4 regions of the Marinobacter sp. EN3 genome follow, and region 3 is predicted to be linked to each of the others. Evidence: predicted binding sites of a transcription regulator. Region 3 holds the regulator's gene; each other region holds the start of a gene.
The links. The regulator FliA, encoded in region 3, starts transcription of late flagellar genes. The targets are predictions, from matches to a motif close to CTAAAGTTTNNNNNNNNNNNGCCGNTAA.
Positions count from the first base shown of each region.

Region 1 (4,775 bases), on a different contig from region 3:
GACAGAGGTAACGGCGGCGGTTCCGGGCGATCGCGAAACCGGGCTTCATCAATTCTGCCGGGTCGACCGTTGCTGGCGGCGACAATCTGTTCGGCTACCGACTTGTCCAGCAGCCGGTTTTCTTCATCCAGATGATCCTGAAATTCGTCACCGGGTAACCAGCGAGCAATGAATGGTCGCTGGTCGGCCTCCGGCTCGCTGGCCCGGAAGGTGGCTTCGACCCGGTACCAGGGCCTGGGCTGGAAGTGCTCGATGGTGTTGTCTCGATCCACCACCAGGCCCAACACCGGAGTTTGCACCCGACCCACGGAGAAGACGCCCTGTTCGCCCCGGGTTTGATATCTGAGGGTATAGAATCGGGTGAGATTGATGCCATAGAGCCAGTCGGCCCGCTGTCTCGCCAGCGCAGAATGGGACAGTGGGCGGAACTCCCGGTTGTCTCGGGGGTTCTGTATGGCGCGGGCTACCGCCTTGGGGGTAAGGTCGTTGATCAGTATCCGTTTTACCGGTGCCTTGGTGCCGAGATAGCGCAGGACTTCGTCGACCAGTAGCTGGCCTTCACGGTCGGGATCACCGGCGTGGGTAATGAGATCGGCCTTGCGAATCAGAGCTTCGAGCACTTTGAATTGCAGGCGCACGCTGTCTTTGGGCACCAGTTGCCAGGGTTCGGGGAACATGGGCAGGTCTTCAATGCGCCATTTTTTCCAGGCCGGGTTATAGCGGGCCGGCTCGGCGGGCTCCAGCAGGTGGCCTATACACCAGCTTACCGTGGCAGCGTCCGGTCCTTTACCGCAGCGTATCCAGCCCTGGCCTTTCTCGTGGGGGCCGGGAAGTGCGGCGGCAATGGCTCGGGCCAGGCTTGGCTTTTCGGCGATGTACAGGTGCATGGGTATCTGGGGGTTGGTTGCTGGCAGGGGAATGTGTCGCTTTGGCGCTTTTGTGTCAAGGGCTTCGGGGTTCCGAGGCGTACTGTAGTAGACTGTTTACACAGCAGGTCGGGACATTGATGCTTAAAGTCCGGAGTAGGTGTTTTATGAAAGTACAGAAAAGCATAGAGGAAAAGCTGGTCGCGGGCTTTAACGCCAGCGTGATTTCTGTGGAGAACGAAAGCCATATGCATTCGGTGCCACCCAACTCTGAAACTCATTTCAAGGTAACGCTGGTATCAGCGGATTTTGAAGGGCAGATGAAGGTGCGCCGCCACCAGGCAATTTACAAGGTTCTGGCGGATGAACTGGCGGGGCCGGTGCATGCTCTGGCATTGCATCTGTATACGCCGGAAGAGTGGACGGCCAGTGGTCAGGCATCTCCGGCTTCGCCCAACTGTATGGGCGGGTCGAAAGGTGATGCATCAATGGACAAGAAGCTTCAACAAGGAGCTAATGGATGAGCCAGTTTTTTCAGATTCACCCGGAAACGCCGCAAAAGCGTCTGATCAAGCAGGCGGTGGAGATTTTGCGCAAGGGTGGGGTGATTGTCTATCCCACAGATTCAGGCTACGCACTGGGCTGTCACCTTGGTGACAAGCAGGCGGCAGACCGTATCAAGCGAATTCGGCGCCTGGACGACAAGCACAACTTCACCCTGGTGTGTCGTGACCTGTCAGACATCGGGGTTTATGCCAAGGTGGACAATACCCAGTATCGGTTACTGAAGAATTTCACGCCGGGCCCGTACACCTTTATTCTGGACGCGACCAGCGAGGTGCCTCGCCGGTTGCTGCATCCCAAACGGCGGTCTATCGGCATCCGGGTTCCGGACAACGAGATTGTTCGGGAATTGCTGGGTGAGCTGGGTGAGCCGATTATGAGCAGCACTTTGATTCTGCCGGGTGAAACCGAGCCGTTGACCGATCCTTACGATATTCGCGAGACCCTCGGGCATGAGCTTGATCTGATTATTGATGGCGGCTTCTGCGGTATGGAGGCTACCACGGTGGTCAACTTTACCGGTGATGTGCCTGAAGTTACGCGGGTGGGTAAGGGTGATCCGGCCCCGTTTCAGGTTTGATCTGATTAGCAGTTACCCCCGGGCTTCAGGCCCGGGTATTCAGGCTGAAGGCGTAGCGTTGCTGCGCTGTGATACCCGTCTCGGCGGGTGTGGCGGTGCGTCGAAGGCTGTCATAGCGGTGGATGACATCTTGCAGTCCATTGAACTGCTGGTTTTCGCTGAGCAGTGAATCCAGCAGGGAATTATTCACGCCATAAGCCTGATTAAGCTTGAGCGCATTATCCATAAAGTGCAGGGTGGGTTCGGTCACGCTCAAGCGGCTTAACGCCTCACCAAATCCCCGGTTGTTGTTGAGATCCTGTTGTATCCTCTCCCGCACCTGGTCGGGAATTTTGCCGTCCAGCTGAATGCTGCCTTGCTCGGTTTTGCTCACGCACAGCGCCGTTGCCGGGTGTACGTTGTATTCGGCAAGTTTGTGCCGCAGAGTTTCGCGAACGTAGGACAAATCCTGGGCTACCGTCTGTTTGTACTGGGTCAGTGGCAATTGCCGGGTTTTCTGGCTGGCCGGGTTGCGATTCTGCCATTGGGATGGTGTGAAGCGGTCGTCAGTGCTGCTCTGGGGTTCGTTTGCGGTGGCGCCTTCATTGCTTTTACCGGCGGGTACGTCAGTGCGTGGCGCACGGTTGTCCATGGCTTGCTGAAAGCGCGTGCTGGCCTGTAACAGTGATGTCAGCAATGACATGGTTATCTCCCCTGTACGGAAAATCTCTGCCGGATACCACGGAATTAGTCCGTGTCGCACCAGACCCTGCAGGTTTCGGGCCAACATGCCTTGCCTTCTGGTTTGAGTGTGCCGGGACGAATGTAAAACATTGCAAGGAATGACATAGCGGGCGCGTCCGGATGATCTGCGTCATAAAAAAATTGATGCATATCTATAAAGTTATGCGCCAATTCGCCGTCATTACTCTTGGATGTCCAGATCATCTTCCGTTGTCGGGGTCACATGAAAAAACAATACTCAATCCGTTTCCTGTTATTGGCAGCACTGGCTGCGGCTTTCACCGTCATTCTCGTGTTTACGGTTGTTTACAGCGCGCAGTCCCAGCGAGCCCACCTCGAAGAATACAGCCACAAATACGTGGATGGTCTGGCAAAGTCCTTTTTCGATGGCCTGAACACCATGATGGTGACGGGCACCATTAATAACCGTGATGTTCTGCGCGAGAAGGTGATGGCTCCCGAGGACGTACTGGATGTTCGGGTGATCCGCAGCGATCAGCTGAATGCCATGTACGGTGCTGGGAATGCTGCCGAACAACGCCGTGAGCCGCTGGACATGAAAGCGCTGGATGGTGAACGGGTAGAGCACTATTCGGAGAACGACGCGGGTCGTGTCTACACGTTGATCGAGCCGGTTATTGCCAGCGAAAACTATCAGGGCGTGAACTGCCTCGGCTGTCACCAGGCCCAGGAAGGGGACGTGCTTGGCGCTATTCGGGTCGACTATTCTTTGGCGGAGAGCGACGCGCGCCTGCAGCAGCAGTTAATGGTGAGTGGCGGTATCCAGATTCTGATCTTTGTGGTTATTTTCATACTGACTACCGTAGTGTTGGGGCGCCTGGTGTTTTCCCGCTTACGTCGGCTGCACGACCGAATGGATGAAATTTCCCGTAATTCGGATCTCTCCATTGAACTAGACGTAACCCGAAACGACGAGATCGGCTCGGTCTCTCGTGCGTTCAATCGGATGGTCGCCAAGATCCGCGCCAGCATGCATACGGTGATGGACAACGCAGAACAGGTTGAAGCGGCGGCCCGCACCATTGCCGGTAAGGCAGAGACCACCGAGCAGGAAGTGCTGGCCCAGAAAGACAATACCGACCAGGTGGCCAGTGCCACCACCGAGATGGCCGCTTCCGCGGTGCAGGTTCGAGAGAATGCGGTGACTACCGCACGGAAATCGGCCGATACCACCAAATCGGCAGAAACCGGAGAGCATCTGGCTAGAAATGCGGTTCAGGGTATTGAGTCTCTGAACGCGGAAGTCCAGAACGGTGCGCAGCGCATTGAGCAGTTGGATCAGCGGACAACGGAAATGGCCTCACGGCTGGAGCTGATTTCCGAGATTGCCGACCAGACCAACCTGTTGGCCCTGAACGCGGCGATTGAAGCGGCCAGAGCTGGTGAGCATGGCCGGGGATTTGCCGTGGTCGCAGACGAAGTCCGGGCGCTTGCCTCGCGCACTCAGGCGTCCACTGAGGAGATTCGCCAAACCATTGAGGGGCTGAAAAAAGAGGTGGTGGATTGTGTCGGTACCATGCGCCATGCCTCGGAACTTGCCCAGCATCAGGTGGATTCAATTCTGAAAGTGGAAACCGAGCTGCAAACCATTGCTGCAGCGGTGCGTGAAATCACGGGGCTGAATGAGGAAATGGAGAGTGCGGCTAACGAGCAGAGCGAAGTGTCGGACTCCATCAATCAGAACGTGATTGAAATCAGCCGCTCTGCCGAGCAGACCTCCAGCGATGCCCAGGAGACCGCGCGAATTGCAGGGGATCTGCTGGCCATGGCGGAAACCCTGCGCAAAACCATCGAGCAGTTCCGCCTGTCCCAGAGCTGAAATGGGCGATATACCGGGGCACTCAGCCCCGGTGATCAGACACAAACGGATTGGTGGCGCGTTCCTGGCCAAACGTAGACATGGGGCCGTGGCCACAGATAAAGCTAACGTCATCCCCGAGCGGGAACAGCTTTTCTCGGATAGAGTGAATCAGGGTGTTGTAATCGCCTTTCGGGAAATCCGTGCGGCCAATGGAACCATT
Region 1 is NZ_AXCC01000020.1:49,159-53,933, forward strand. It holds gene Q675_RS26130 (DNA topoisomerase 3) at 1-887, opposite strand, end outside; gene Q675_RS26135 (BolA family protein) at 1,034-1,390, shown strand; gene Q675_RS26140 (L-threonylcarbamoyladenylate synthase) at 1,387-2,010, shown strand; gene Q675_RS26145 (hypothetical protein) at 2,036-2,692, opposite strand; gene Q675_RS26155 (methyl-accepting chemotaxis protein) at 2,957-4,573, shown strand; gene Q675_RS26160 (MBL fold metallo-hydrolase) at 4,596-4,775, opposite strand, start outside.
Region 1: a site for FliA is predicted at 2,888-2,915, ahead of Q675_RS26155 (methyl-accepting chemotaxis protein). Genes of this name have one in related genera too.

Region 2 (4,775 bases), on a different contig from region 3:
TTCCGGTTTGACGTCGCCACATTGACGGTTGCGCAGGCACTGCCGGGAGGCACCTGGATGGCGGCCGCAATCCTGTTGCTGACCACCATCTTTGTGGCGACAACCGGAGATTCGATGAGCTACTCCATTGCGATGGTGGGGGCCGGCCATGACGAGCCGCAACCCTGGATTCGCGTTTTCTGGGGTGGCGCCATGGCACTGATGGCCGCGATTCTTCTCTATATGGGGGCCGGTCAGATTGGGGTGTTGCAACAGTTCATTGTTATCACAGCCATTCCGGTGTCGTTGATTATTCTCCCTTCTTTGTGGACCGGTCCCCGGGCCGCATCAGCCCTGGCGAAAGAGCAGGGGCTGGCTTAGGTTTTTACTTTTCCCCTCAGGGATTTGATCTCTCCACGGCGGGTTTTGTTATCCACACGCCGCCGTTGGGAGGATTTCGTCGGCCGCGTTGGCCGGCGGGCTTTTTGCGGCTTCACTGCCTCCTGAATGAGAGTCTTGAGTCGGTTCAGCGCGTCCTCTTTGTTCTGCTCAAACGTGCGGAAAGACTGCCCCTTGATCACAATCACGCCGTCTTTACTGATGCGCTGGTCGGACAATGCCATCAAACGTTCTTTGTAAAACGGCGGCAGGGTGGAATGCAGGACGTCGAACCGGAGGTGTACGGCAGAGGCAACCTTATTCACATTCTGACCGCCGGCCCCCTGGGATCGTATCTGCGTAATCTGGATTTCCCAGTCTGCCAGTTCGACGGCATTGGATAATTTCAGCATAGTGGCACGTGTTGAGAGCTCGGATTCGAGTGTTTACGAGTATCATCCTACGCAATCCGGCAACCAATCAGAAGCGATGAACACAGGGAGACACCGAATGAAGGTGATGGTTTTAGGCGCTACCGGCCTGACCGGAGGCATGGTGGTGGAGAAGCTCCTCGAGCAGCCGGAGATATCGACTGTGATCGCTCCGGTTCGCCGGCCGATGGTCGTGGAAAATTCGAAACTGGAGCAGCGCTTCATGGATTTTGATGCGATGGAGGCTCAGCCTGACGCTTTCCAGGTGGATGTCCTGATCTGTTGCCTTGGAACGACCCTGAAAAAGGCAGGCTCCAGAGAAGCCTTTCGCAAGGTCGATCATGACTATGCATTGAAGGCAGCTCAGATGGCCCGTAACGCCGGTGCACGGGCATTGATTCTGATGTCGGCCATCGGAGCATCTTCGCAATCCCCGGTTTTCTACAATCGAGTCAAAGGAGAGCTTGAGGACAATGTCCGGGCGCTGAAATTTCCTTATCTTACGATCTACCACCCGAGCCTGTTGCTGGGGCAGCGCAAGGAGGCTCGAACGGCCGAGGCTCTTGGTGTGGCCGTCATGCCGGTTGCGAATCGGGCGTTGATCGGGCCACTGAGAAAATATCGGGCGATTGACGCGGAAGCCGTAGCGTCGGCCATGGTCAACGAGCTTGAGACCATTGGCGGAATCACTTCGGGCGGTGCAGTGGTGAGAGTGTGGGAGTACGACGATATCTTAACGATGGGCAATCGTCGCTAATGCTGTCCTTCACCTGATGTAAAATCCGGGTCACTGTTCCCGGGTGATCGATGAGGTTGATTAATGAAATATGTACTTGTTCCTTTTATGGTGTTTTCCGTACTCATGGCGACAGGTTGCAGTCGCCCGGAATCGCCCCAGGAAGTATCCGAAGCATTTTGGCAAGCTGTACTTGAAGAGGATGCTGAAGCGGCCGCAGATTATTCAACCCTGGTCGATGAAGCGGGGTTCGATGGTTTTGAACAGCAATGGCAGAACGTGAGCATTGAGTGGGGGCGTGTGGTCATTGATGACAATCTGGCTCGGGTAACCACCACCCTGAGTGGTCTGGAGGGCCGGAACGAAGCCACGGAGTCCTTAACCTATCTGGTACGTAAAGGTGACGACTGGCTGGTGGATTATTATCGCACCGGCGATGCCCTGAAACAGGGCCCGGTATGGGGAAGTCTTGTTGGGCAGCTGGAAAGACTGGGTGAAGATCTCAAGAGTCGCTGGGCAAATCAATCCGATGAGATGGCGGTAGAGCTTGAGAGGCTGGGGCGGGAGTTGCAGCAACAGGCCCAGAGTATGAATGAAGATATGTCGGCGTTGGCTGAAGAGTACGGTGACCAGCTGAGCCAGCATCTGGAAGAGCTGTCTGAATCCCTGCGGGAAGCGCTTGAATCTACTCCATCTGCAACGCCGCAGGACAAACGTACCTTGAACGAAACGGTAATCAGGCTTGAAGACCAGCGGGAGCAGTTGTCTGAAGCCAACTTGAAAACGCTTGCGGAGAGCACCGCGACCGCCGCCGAAGCCCAGCTGCAATTGAGCGAATTGAGCGAGGAGTTTGCGGCCTACAAGGCGGAATGGCGGCAACGTGTTGTCGACATGCAAGCAGAAATGGCTGAGTTTCTGGAGAATCTGAAGACCCGCTGAGCTCAGGGGGGGGGGCTCCTTGCCCTTCCATGGTGCGTATTTTTGCTGGCGCACCCCGATGGTGCGCCCTCTCATCCTTTGAATCCGGCAATTGCTACCTCCCTTCAGGTTTTGACCAGTCCGCCGGTTCAGGCCCGCTCTTTGCTTAGCTTCCTTCTGAAAGCAGGTATGTTTGCACCACATCGTTGTAGTGCAGGCATGCAGTACCGATTGAGGAAGGCGCGCTATGACTTTACGCAGTGATTCCATGAACCTTTCATCCGATGAGCGGGGCTGGTTGCCCTGGTTTGGGGCCACAGGTAAGTTGCGGATGGGATGGTCCTGTTTTTTGAACCGCCAGCAATATGCAACGAATGAAGAGATATTCGAGAGCATCGCGAAAACCCGTCGCGAAGCGCTGATTAACTGGGCAAATGGCAAGTGGGCCTTCCTTGAGGGGCTTGCGGCACGGCTTGAGGGTAGCGAAGAGGATAGCATTTCAGAGGTGCTGGATTCGGCCGTTACGCGCCTCCGGGAAATCTCCGAGCTTTTCGTTGTGAGAGAAGATGGCTCTGTTGTCGCCTCGACGGTGACCGGCAGAACCGGAGCCGCAGGTCTCATGCCCGCGGCCGTGCAACGAGGGGTGAGAGAGCGGTTTCTCCACGGGCCCTACAGTGATCCGGTCACCTTGCAGCTTGGTGCCACAACCTCCAGGTTTCATGACGATGTCACGCTGATGTTCTACCAGCCGGTCGCTCTCGCTGGCAATCAGGCAGCGGCAGTCTGTGCCCGGGTTCCGAACGATGTCATGAGTGACCTGATTCAGCGCGAAGCCGGGCACATTTTTGAAGAGTCCGGCGACAACTACATTTTCATGATCGACAGTCAGTTTGATCCGTCGATCAGACCGGGAGTTGCCCTGTCGCGCTCGCGGTTTGAAGACGCCACCTTCAGTCACGGTGACAACCTCAAAGACGGAATCCGTACGGGCTTCGGTACAGTACGGATTCGGGAACACACCGAGTTCGAAATACGTTTCACCGACCCGGCTACGGGGCAGTTGCACCCAGGGGTACGCGAAACCATGGCCCGCGGTGAAAACCTCTACGTTAAGTACCCCGGCTATTCCGACTATCGCCACATACCGGTGATTGGCAAAGGCGTGACCTTCCAGTTACCCGGGTCTCCTGATCGTTGGGGCATGATGTGTGAAGGCGACCTGGAGGAGGTGTATCGGAAACGTTCGGTCAGCTATCGACTGACGGCGCGGCTCGGGGTCCTTATGGCGCTTATCTGGGCAGCAAACGTAGCGGTTTCGGCAAGCGGTGCTCCCCTGTGGCTGGAAGCCTCCGTGAACGCGATGGTTGCGCTCCTGGGGCTTGTCATCTTCCGGGCAAGTTCCGCCAAACCATTGGCAGATAGCCTGTCATCACTTGCGGATGTCATACGAAACATTGCCGAAGGAGGCGGGAATCTGCGCCAGCGTCTCGATGTCGGCAAGACCAAGCGGGATGAGAGCGGGGATCTCGCGCGCTGGATGAACAGCTTTCTGGATACCCTCGACGGCATGGTGGGGCAGGTCATCAGTCTTGCGGGTGAATCCCGCTCCGCCAGTGAACACCTTGTGGGTCAGAACCGCCAGGCGGATGAAAAGATTCAGCAGGTGGTACACGACATAGAGCAGATGCTGAAGGGCGCAGATCTGCAGCAGAACGAAATCGAAAATGCCTCGACCACAGCGCAGGAAATGCGAGTAAGTATGGAAGATGTGGTGGCTCGCGCCAAAGATCAGTTTGCCCGTGTCAGCCGTGAAACCGAGAGCATTCGCGACGTTATCGTGCGTTCGGCCGAGGGTATCCGCGCCGCGAGTGAACGCACGGATGAGATCGGCAAGGCGGCTGAAATGATCAACGACATTGCAGCCCAGACCAATCTGCTAGCGCTCAATGCGGCCATAGAAGCGGCTCGGGCCGGTGAGGCAGGGCGAGGATTTGCAGTCGTCGCCGACGAGGTCCGGCAACTGGCCAGCAGGACAGCCCAGGCCACGACGGAAATTGATGAGCGCCTGTATCGGGTGCGGGAAGAAACTCAGCGCGCCGTAACCACGATGGAAGACGGCATGGCAGAAATGGAGACCCGTCTGGCTCAGGCCCGGGCAGCGTCGGATGACAACGCAGAGCTGCATCACATGGTCGACAAGCTCTTCCGGGCGATCTCGGGCATTGCGGAAACTAACGCTGTTCAGAGTGCCCAGACCAGTGGCGTTGCTGACAGCGTAAGCTTCATGACCGCGGTGATCGCGGGGTTGACCGCAAGTTCTGAGATGACGCACG
Region 2 is NZ_AXCC01000023.1:193,072-197,846, reverse strand. It holds gene Q675_RS28280 (BCCT family transporter) at 1-360, shown strand, start outside; gene arfB (alternative ribosome rescue aminoacyl-tRNA hydrolase ArfB) at 357-770, opposite strand; gene Q675_RS28270 (NAD(P)H-binding protein) at 868-1,545, shown strand; gene Q675_RS28265 (hypothetical protein) at 1,609-2,463, shown strand; gene Q675_RS28260 (methyl-accepting chemotaxis protein) at 2,690-4,775, shown strand, end outside.
Region 2: a site for FliA is predicted at 2,566-2,593, ahead of Q675_RS28260 (methyl-accepting chemotaxis protein). Genes of this name have one in related genera too.

Region 3 (4,775 bases):
GTGGCCTGGTACACCGATGGCCAGAAGATACCGGAAGATCTCCAGAGGGCGGAGGCCATTCCGTTAGTGCGCCTGGGCGTAGAACGGCTTAAGGCCGTGCAGAGCGCACAGACAGTCGCCGAAGGTGCCTGAGCCTCGTTGGCGACCAGAATAAAACACCGGCACGCGTGCCCGTACAAGAACGTAGTAAGAGACTGATAACAGTATGAGCAGACCACATCCGGTTCAGGTGATTGCGGTTTCCGGCGGCAAGGGCGGTGTCGGCAAGAGCAATGTTTCGGTCAATCTCGGTATCGCCCTGGCCCAGAAGGGGCGCCGGGTTGTCTTGCTGGACGCGGATCTCGGGCTCGCCAACATCGATGTGTTGCTCGGCATTACCGCTAATCGAAATCTGCAAGACGTACTCAGCGGCGATTGTGATCTGAAAGACGTGCTGGTGAATGGCCCTGGTGGTATCAAGATTGTACCGGCTTCCTCCGGCACCCAGCGTATGACCCAGCTCAGCGCCATGGAACATGCCGGCCTGATCAACGCTTTCAGTGAGCTGGGCGACCAGATTGACGTTCTGATTGTGGATACCGCCGCAGGTATTTCTGAATCGGTGGTCAGCTTCCTCAGGGCCTCGCAGGAACTTCTGCTGGTGGTCTGCGACGAACCTACTTCCATTACCGATGCGTACGCGTTGATCAAGCTGATGAACCGGGATTATGGCACCAACCGCTTCCGTATCCTGGCAAACCAGGTCCGCAATGAGCAGGAAGGCCGCCATCTGTTTGAAAAACTGACCCGGGTCACCGAGCGTTTTCTGGATGTGGCACTACAATATGTAGGTATCGTGCCTTACGACGAGGCCGTCAAGAAAGCCGTCCAAAGACAGAAAGCGGTATTGGATGCCTATCCGAGGGCGAAAGCCTCGCTGGCTATCCGGGCTCTGGCCGAAAAAGTGGACAGTTGGCCTTTGCCGTCCTCTCCCAGGGGGCATCTCGAATTCTTCGTGGAGCGGCTCGTCGAAGTCTGATCTGAATCCAGTCCTACAAGAAAACCGGATACATGACATTGGCGAAACATCTGGGAATTTACCATCAGGCCGGCGCCAGGAGCCCTTCAGCCCTGATTGAAGAGCATGCGCCGCTGGTCAAGAAAATCGCCCTTCATCTCATGGCCCGGCTGCCGCCATCAGTGCAGCTGGAAGACCTTATGCAGGCCGGTATGATTGGCCTGCTGGAGGCCGCGCAGCGCTATTCTTCCGGCAAAGGTGCCACCTTTGAAACCTACGCAGGGATTCGCATCCGCGGCGCCATGGTGGATGAGATCCGCAAAGGCGACTGGGTGCCCCGCTCAGTGCATCGCAACGCCCGGCGAATCGCCAGTGCTATCAAGCAGGTGGAAGATCGTACCGGGCGCGAGGCCCAGGATGCCGAAGTAGCTGAAGAGCTTGGCATTGGTCTGGACGAGTACCATGCCTCACTCGCCGACGCTAACAGCGGTAGACTTTTTAGTCTTGATGAGCTCAATGAATCCGGCGAGCTGCCGATAGAAGAAGCAGAAGCGAGTGATAATCCGCTGGACGGTATTGCTTCAGGCGCTTTCCAGCGAAGTCTCGCAGACGCCATTGAGCAGTTGCCTGAGCGTGAAAAGCTGGTATTGAGCCTGTATTACCAGGAAGAGCTCAACCTCAAGGAAATCGGTGCGGTGCTAGGGGTCAGTGAGAGCCGGGTAAGCCAGATTCACAGCCAGGCGGCGTTGCGACTTCGCAGCCGGCTGGCCGAGTGGCGGGATGGTGACAACGACTGATCGGCCAGGTGCTGTGTTTCTCTCTCAGCAAGCTGTGTAGCTTTTGGTAAACGATGCTTTACAACGTGCGCAAACACCACACAATAAGCGCTTAAGGTAGCAGCCTGCTAGACTTCCAAAAGGCTGAATGAATTCCGGGTGTTACTGACTGGAGGTCCCATTGGACAAGAACATGAAAATTCTCATTGTGGATGACTTCTCCACAATGCGACGCATCATCAAAAACCTGCTGCGAGATCTCGGCTTCACCAATACGGATGAAGCAGACGATGGCAACACCGCGTTGCCCATGCTCCGAAGCGGCAAGTATGACTTCCTGGTGACTGACTGGAACATGCCCGGCATGTCGGGCTTTGACCTTCTGAAGGCTGTCCGTGCTGATGAAAACCTGAAGAACCTGCCGGTTCTGATGGTAACGGCAGAGGCTAAGCGGGACCAGATCGTGGCTGCGGCTCAGGCCGGGGTGAACGGGTATGTGGTCAAGCCTTTCACGGCAGCCGTGCTGAAGGAAAAGATCGAGAAAATCTTCGAACGAATCCAGTAACCAGAGGTCGGATGGCTCGCCATGAGTGATACCAAACAGAACCATCAGGGCCTTGATCCGGAGGTGGCGGAGAAGCTTCAAAAGCAGGCCTCCGACCTGGCCGAGAATGTAAACGCCGGGAATTATGCCAAGGCGATGACCCTGATCAATGAACTGAGCGAGGTTCGCGATCAGAGTCTGTATCGGGAAGTGGGGCGACTGACCCGCAGCCTCCATGAGGCAATCCGGAACTTCCAGATAGACCCGCGTAATGCCGAGCAGAAAGAAGTGCTGTCGAAGATGAGCGACGCTTCTGACCGTCTGGCCTATGTGGTTCAGATGACCAGCCAGGCGGCGAACCGCACCATGGATCTGGTTGAGGAAAGCATGCCGGTGGCTCACGCCATGCGGGATGAAGCGGTTTCCCTGCGGGATGAGTGGCAGCGTCTGCGCCGTCGTGAAATGGAGCCTGCGGAGTTTCGGGAGCTTTACGGTCGCATCGACAAGTTCTTCGCTGGCCTGACGACAGACTCCGACAGTCTGTACCAGAACCTGTCGGAAATCCTTCTGGCTCAGGATTTTCAGGATCTTACCGGTCAGGTTATCCAGAAGGTCACCGCGTTGGTGAAAGAGGTGGAAGACAACCTTCTTGGTCTGGTGGTGATGGCCAGCCACGTTGATCAACTGACCGGCACAGTGCATCAGATTGAAGAAAAAGAAGAATCGGCCGAAAAAGGGGTAGGGCCCCAGATCAAGGCCGATGAGCGGGAAGATGTAGTTTCGGGACAGGACGATGTGGACGATCTGCTGTCCAGTCTCGGATTCTGATAATAAAGAGGGTGACGCATGGCGTTAGATGCTGATGAAGAGATCCTGCAGGACTTCCTGGTAGAAGCCGGCGAGATACTCGAAAAGTTGTCGGAGCAGCTGGTGGATCTGGAGCAGCATCCCGATGACAGCGATCTGCTGAACGCCATTTTCCGTGGCTTCCATACCGTGAAAGGGGGCGCAGGCTTCCTTCAGCTGGAGGCACTGGTTAATTGCTGCCACTCTGCGGAGAACGTGTTTGATATTCTCCGGAATCACAAGCGCAAGGTAACACCGGACCTGATGGACGTGGTGCTGGAGGCGCTGGACAACGTTAATGCCATGTTCGAAGAAGTCCGCAACCGGGAAGAACCGACGCCCGCGCCGGACGAACTGATTGAAGCTCTGGATGCACTCGCCAAACCCGAGTCCGAGGATGCACCGGCGGTGGAAGCACCAACCCCGGCACAGGAGCCGTCGTCTGCGGATGTCGGACAGCAAGGGGATCAGGGCGATATCACTGACGAAGAGTTCGAGCAGCTGCTGGACGCGTTGGCGGATGAAAAATCCGATGGCCAGAAACCGGTCGGCAACGAGCAGGTGAGCACCCCGGCAGAATCCGCCGGCGGCTCAGACAGTGATGAGATTACCGACGATGAATTTGAGGCCCTGCTGGATCAACTCCACGGCAAGGGCCAGTTTGCCGGCGCGCCTGCGGAAGATGAAGCGCCCAAGGCAGATATCGACACCAGCGGTGGCTCGGAGAAATCATCCGGTGACGCCGATCTGATTTCCGACGACGAATTCGAGAACCTGCTGGACGAACTGCATGGCAAGGGTGCAGGCCCAAGCGCGGGGGCTGCCGCAGGTGAGCCCAAGCCTGCGCCGGCTCCATCAAGCAAGGCCGAACCAGCCCCGGAACCAAAGAAAGCGGAAGCCAAAGCCGAGAGCAAGGCCGCTTCCAAGCCGGCCCCTGCGCCTGCACCTGCCCGTGAGGCCGCACCAGCGGGCGAAACCACGGTTCGGGTTGATACCAAGCGCCTGGACGACATCATGAACATGGTGGGCGAACTGGTGCTGGTGCGTAACCGCCTGCAGCGTCTGGGTTCCGAAAGCGAAGACGAACACATGCACAAGGCAGTGGCCAATCTCGATGTGGTGACCACGGATCTGCAGGCTGCCGTCATGCAAACACGGATGCAGCCGATCAAGAAAGTTTTCGGCCGTTTCCCCAGAGTGGTGCGCGACCTGGCCCGCAGTCTGAAGAAAGAAGTGAATCTGGTCATGCACGGTGAGGAAACCGACCTGGATAAAAACCTGGTTGAAGCTCTGGCCGATCCCCTGGTGCACCTGGTGAGAAATTCCGTGGATCATGGTGTCGAGGCACCGGACGTACGGGAAAAGGCCGGCAAACCTCGCGCTGGAACCGTGACTCTGTCGGCGGAGCAGGAAGGCGACCATATTCTGCTGTCCATTGTCGACGACGGCGCCGGTATGAATCCTGATGTCTTGCGCCGCAAGGCGGTCGAGAAGGGCCTGTACGATCAGGATGCGGCAGACCGCCTTACCGATAACGAATGCTTCAATCTGATTTTTGCGGCCGGTTTCTCCACCAAGGACCAGATTTCCGATGTCTCTGGTCGGGGTGTCG
Region 3 is NZ_AXCC01000001.1:637,153-641,927, reverse strand. It holds gene flhF (flagellar biosynthesis protein FlhF) at 1-132, shown strand, start outside; gene Q675_RS22535 (MinD/ParA family protein) at 206-1,018, shown strand; gene Q675_RS22530 (RNA polymerase sigma factor FliA) at 1,051-1,794, shown strand; gene cheY (chemotaxis response regulator CheY) at 1,955-2,338, shown strand; gene Q675_RS22520 (protein phosphatase CheZ) at 2,360-3,145, shown strand; gene Q675_RS22515 (chemotaxis protein CheA) at 3,164-4,775, shown strand, end outside.

Region 4 (4,775 bases), on a different contig from region 3:
TCACGTTCCTGGCCACGGCCGACTGTTCCTCCGCCGCCTGGGCAATCTGATGGCTCATATCAACGATCTCGGAAATGCCCGAGGCGATCCGATCCAGCGCTTCGGTCACTTCACCAGACTTCTGTACCGTCTTCTCCGTGGCATCGTGACTTGAGGTCATGGCAGATACCGCTTCTTTTACACCACCCTGAAGCCGGGAGATCATGCCTTCAATTTCCTCAGTGGACTTGTGGGTACGCTGAGACAATGAACGAACCTCATCCGCCACCACCGCAAAGCCACGCCCCTGTTCTCCCGCCCTCGCTGCCTCGATGGCCGCGTTCAGCGCCAGCAGGTTGGTCTGCTCGGCAATTGCTTTAATCTCAACCAGAACCTGACTGATATTGTCACTGTCCGCACTCACCCGGTTGATGACATCAACGGCGCCTGCAATCTCCGTAGCCAGCCGGTTAATGGTCGCCACCGTATCGGCCACCACTTCCCGACCCTTCTCGGTATCTTTCTCGGCATTCCCCGCACTATCCGCCACCCGGTGCGCACTCTCCGTGACTTCATTGACCGCTTCCACCATCTGGCCCATGGCCTCGTTGATCTGCCCGGTCTCTTCCATCTGTCGGGCCACGGCCTGACTGTTCGCCGAAGCGGTGTCATTCACCCGGACCGCCTGCTGATCAACATCTGCTGTTGTAGAGCCCACCGACCGGACAAGCTCAGCAATACGATCGGTCATGTTGTTGAACTCAGAGGTGAGCTCACCCAGTTCGTCCCGGTTGTTCAACCGGATATGGGTGGTCATATCGCCGGCGGCCACATTTCTTGCAGCTTCGCTGAACCGGTTGATGGCAATCCGCACAGACATAAAGAAGCCCACATAGAGGTAGACCACTACCAGCATCACAGCAATCAGCGCCACCAGAATCAGGGTGCGCTGCCCGGTCTGGCGAGCCAGGCGATCCTCAAGATTACCGGCAACCACATCGAAGATACGATCGCTGAGGGTATCGTAATATCCCATCTGCGCCGATACGGTCTCGTCAAATTCCTGCCAGGGCAGCTCCAGGCGCATAGGCGTGATGACATTCAGGTCCAGCTCATCACGGACTGTCATCAGACTCTCTTCCGTGCGGGTCAGTGCACCGCTCGCACTCTCTGCCAGCTGGGGCGACGCCTCCACAGCAACGGAAAGGGCCGGCGAAAGCAGCGAACTGCGGTTGGTCAACTGATCGTAGATTTCATTCAGGGTTTCGCTGAGTGCATAGCCCACCTGACCTTCCACCAGCGCAAAAATACCGTATGAACGGGCGCGGCCAACAACAGTGCGAGACTCAGGCAACGCAGAACGCACCAGCCCTAACAGCAGCAGGTTTTCCCGGGACGCATCCTGACCCAATCCGCTGATTTCAATGGTCGCCGGCAGCAAGGCCATCACCTTCTGCACAAACTCCTGGTAGTACTTGAACTGGGGGTCAATGTTGCCCTGATAGTTATCGTTGGCTTTGAGCGTCTCCCATTCTTCTCTTACAACCAGGATCTGCTCCTGCCAGGAGCCGGAGGTGTCAAAAGAACGCTGTGGTTCGGCGAGATCTGCCAACAGGGCATCCATGCGACTGGCCGCTTCGTTGGCTTTTTCGAGCAAGGGCTGTTCGTCTTTCAGAATGCCGGGGGCCTGATAGTCACGGTAATCCATCGCCGCCACCAGCAGGCGCTCCACCTTCTGGAGTTCTGCAAGACCTTCAATGCCGCGGGTCATGGTCTGAACCGACTGGTTAAGCCCGGAAATCACCAACCAGGAAAGCACGATGATAGGGCCAAGAAAGAGAATGCTGATGAGGCTGAATTTGTAAACCATGGGCAGCCGATTCATCAGTGCTACAGCCGGATTGATTATATAGTTCACAGAGCCCTCGCTGCTTCTAACAACTGAATCTTTATTCTTTTGTTTGATTATCGCCCGTTGCCGGAAAAACTTAATCACTATTTAGTGTTATTCTGTAATCCGTTTTTGCTTTCCGGCTAGGCCATGCCTGCGATCACCAGCAATGCAAGCGCACATATCCACACCAGCATGCTCCGGTTGAGGAGGTCCCTTATAGCGCTGAGGCTCCGCCCGCCAAAATCGGGCCACTCTTCCGGGTGCAACTCCGAAAAGCGCGCAGGATCAAGTGCATATCCAGTTAACGACCCGTTGGCGGAAATCATGAGCACATCCGCGGTCTTTTTCCCGAATCCCGGGAATACCTTGCGTATTTCCCGGGACCAGCCGGCCAGGTCACCGGCGAGCCCGAATGTGCATGACAGCAAGCGGGAAGGAATCCAGCCGATAAGCCGGGCTGCCCGCTGATAGCGTTCCCGCGCGGCCGCCTGCGGCCATTGGCCCGCCAGAGCTACAAGCCCTCGAGCCAGAAAAGCCAGCGCTATGCCGCCGACGGCATACCAGAAAACCACCAGGAAGAAACGCTCGAAAACCGAGACCATCAGCGCCCGCGACACCGACAGGTGCATGGCTTCTGGCGATAGCGCTGCTCCTCTTTCGGAGGCGGGCAGGCGCTCTTGAACATGGTGCCAGGCAGCCTGCATATCTCCGCGCCGCCAGGCATCGGAATAGGCTCGCAGCACCTTGCGCCAGCCCGGCGCTCCCATCAGTACCACCATCAGCACCAGTTCAAGCGGATACAGGGCATAGCGGTAGCCCGCCTCACTGGACAGCGCCCACGCGCCAGCGAGCGCCAGAGAAGGTAACACAACCAGCAGCGCCCCTCTCCAGACTGACCGCTCCTGACCCGCTTCTACCCGGCCCCAACGATGAAACCAGTTACGCCAGACCTCATCGCCAGCCAGGTGATCGGCGCGGTCCAGCCTGCGGCGAATCACGTACGCAATCAGAAAAACAACCAACGACATCAGGCCATCTCCTCGTTCGACAGCAGTGTCTGGAAGCGAGACCACTCAAACGCGGGCCCTGGATCGGTTTTTCGGCCCGGAGCAATATCACTGTGGCCGGCAATGCGACCCGGCGTGATTTCCGGCCAGGCTGTCATTGCCAGGAGCGCCAGACGCGCCAGCGCACGGTACTGATCATCGGTATAGGGAACGTCATCCGCACCTTCGAGCTCGATACCAATGGAGTAGTCGTTGCACTCCTCCTTACCCTGAAAACTGGAACGGCCAGCATGCCATGCCCTGTCCAGACAGCTGACAAACTGAATAACGGAACCATCCCGGCGAATCAACGCGTGTGCAGACACCTTCAGCTCTGCGATCGTTTCAAAATAGGGGTGGGCAGCAGTATCCAGACAGTTACAGAAAAAATTCTCGATGTGCGGGCCGCCAAACTGTTCCGGCGGCAGGCTGATGTTGTGAACCACCAGCAGTGAGATAGAGGAACCGTCCGGGCGGGGACCAAAATTGGGCGACGGACACCAGCGCACGCCGGGGAACCGGCCACTGGAACGCAAAAGTGCTGCCGCATCTTTCAGGGAGTGTGGGTGATGATCGTTCTGGATACTAGACAACGTGTTTCCATCGGCGCAGGGGACTCATGCAGATGATTGAATCACAAAGCGCCCATGGATGCCACGACGTCGCCGGTGCCCTGCGCGGGCACTCAGTACCGGAGATCAGTCTTTTCGGTTATGACGCAGGTTGTCGATGATGGACTCCAGCGCCCGATCAAAGATCAGGCCGTCATCCAGCATGGTGATCGCCTGCTCCTGCAGAGCAATCGCCAGGTCATCCCGATGATATTCCGCCACCTTCGCACCACTGCGGTTAACAAAGATGTACTTGCCGGTGGCCTTGATGAAGGCCGCCAGCTTGCAACGGACCCTGGTCTCGTCTCTGGCCATCTCAACCCAGGATCCAACTCTCAGGCCGTCCGCCTTCGCCAGCCATTCCGCCGACGCTACTGGTGATTGGATCTCCGCGGATTCCTCGGCGACGGCTGCCGTCTCAACGCCGGCTGAGATCTCAGCAGGCTTGACTGACGCAGGTTCAGTCACCTCGTCAACCACCTCCGGCGCAGGTTCCGATTGCTCGGGAGTTTCCGCCGGCTCTGCCGGAGCTTCAGGTACCTCAAAATTCTCAATCGTGGGTGCCTTGTCTTCAACAACCGGCGCGGTCACCAGTTTCTGGAAAACATCGACATGGGCAAGCTCCAGGTCCCGGATGGCCGCATCGGTTGCAAACGGATCCCAGGAGATCTCCTGAAGCGCCTTGCGGAGCTCTTCCACCACCTCTGGAATCATTCGCAACAGTTCCGCCCGGGTATCAGAAGACACCGGTCGCGGGTCAACACTCCACACCAGCCGCTCGCTGATGGCCTTTGCCTGCAGCCAACGCTCGCTTTCTTCACCCTCACGCAACACCACCCACTGCAGGTAACGGGTCCAGGGCTCGTTCAGCACCTGTAAAACCGGCTCGGGAATGTCCCGGCCTGCAGTGTGCTCACGGATAACATCGGTAGCAGCCTGACTGGCACGTTCCTGCCGGGCGCGTCCTTCTTCGGCATCCCGAAGGCGCTGCTCAACCAGCTCGCGACGGCGGCGATCCAGATCCATGAAGTGACCAAAGTCCTTCAGCAATTCCTCGAACAGCCCTACCTGATCGGTGTATTCGGTGAGCACCCGACCCACCACTTCCTCAATTTTTTCCCGAAGCGGATCACGCATTCCGGCACGTTTCTCGCTCCAGCCAATGGCGGCCAGGGCAAGTTCGTTGAGGAGCTTGCGAACCGGATGGCCACCACGATTGAAAAAGTTCTTGTCGCTGAGTGCGAC
Region 4 is NZ_AXCC01000027.1:29,536-34,310, forward strand. It holds gene Q675_RS29695 (methyl-accepting chemotaxis protein) at 1-1,897, opposite strand, end outside; gene Q675_RS29700 (histidine kinase) at 2,014-2,901, opposite strand; gene ampD (1,6-anhydro-N-acetylmuramyl-L-alanine amidase AmpD) at 2,901-3,512, opposite strand; gene Q675_RS29710 (DUF1631 domain-containing protein) at 3,618-4,775, opposite strand, start outside.
Region 4: a site for FliA is predicted at 1,945-1,972, ahead of Q675_RS29695 (methyl-accepting chemotaxis protein). Genes of this name have one in related genera too.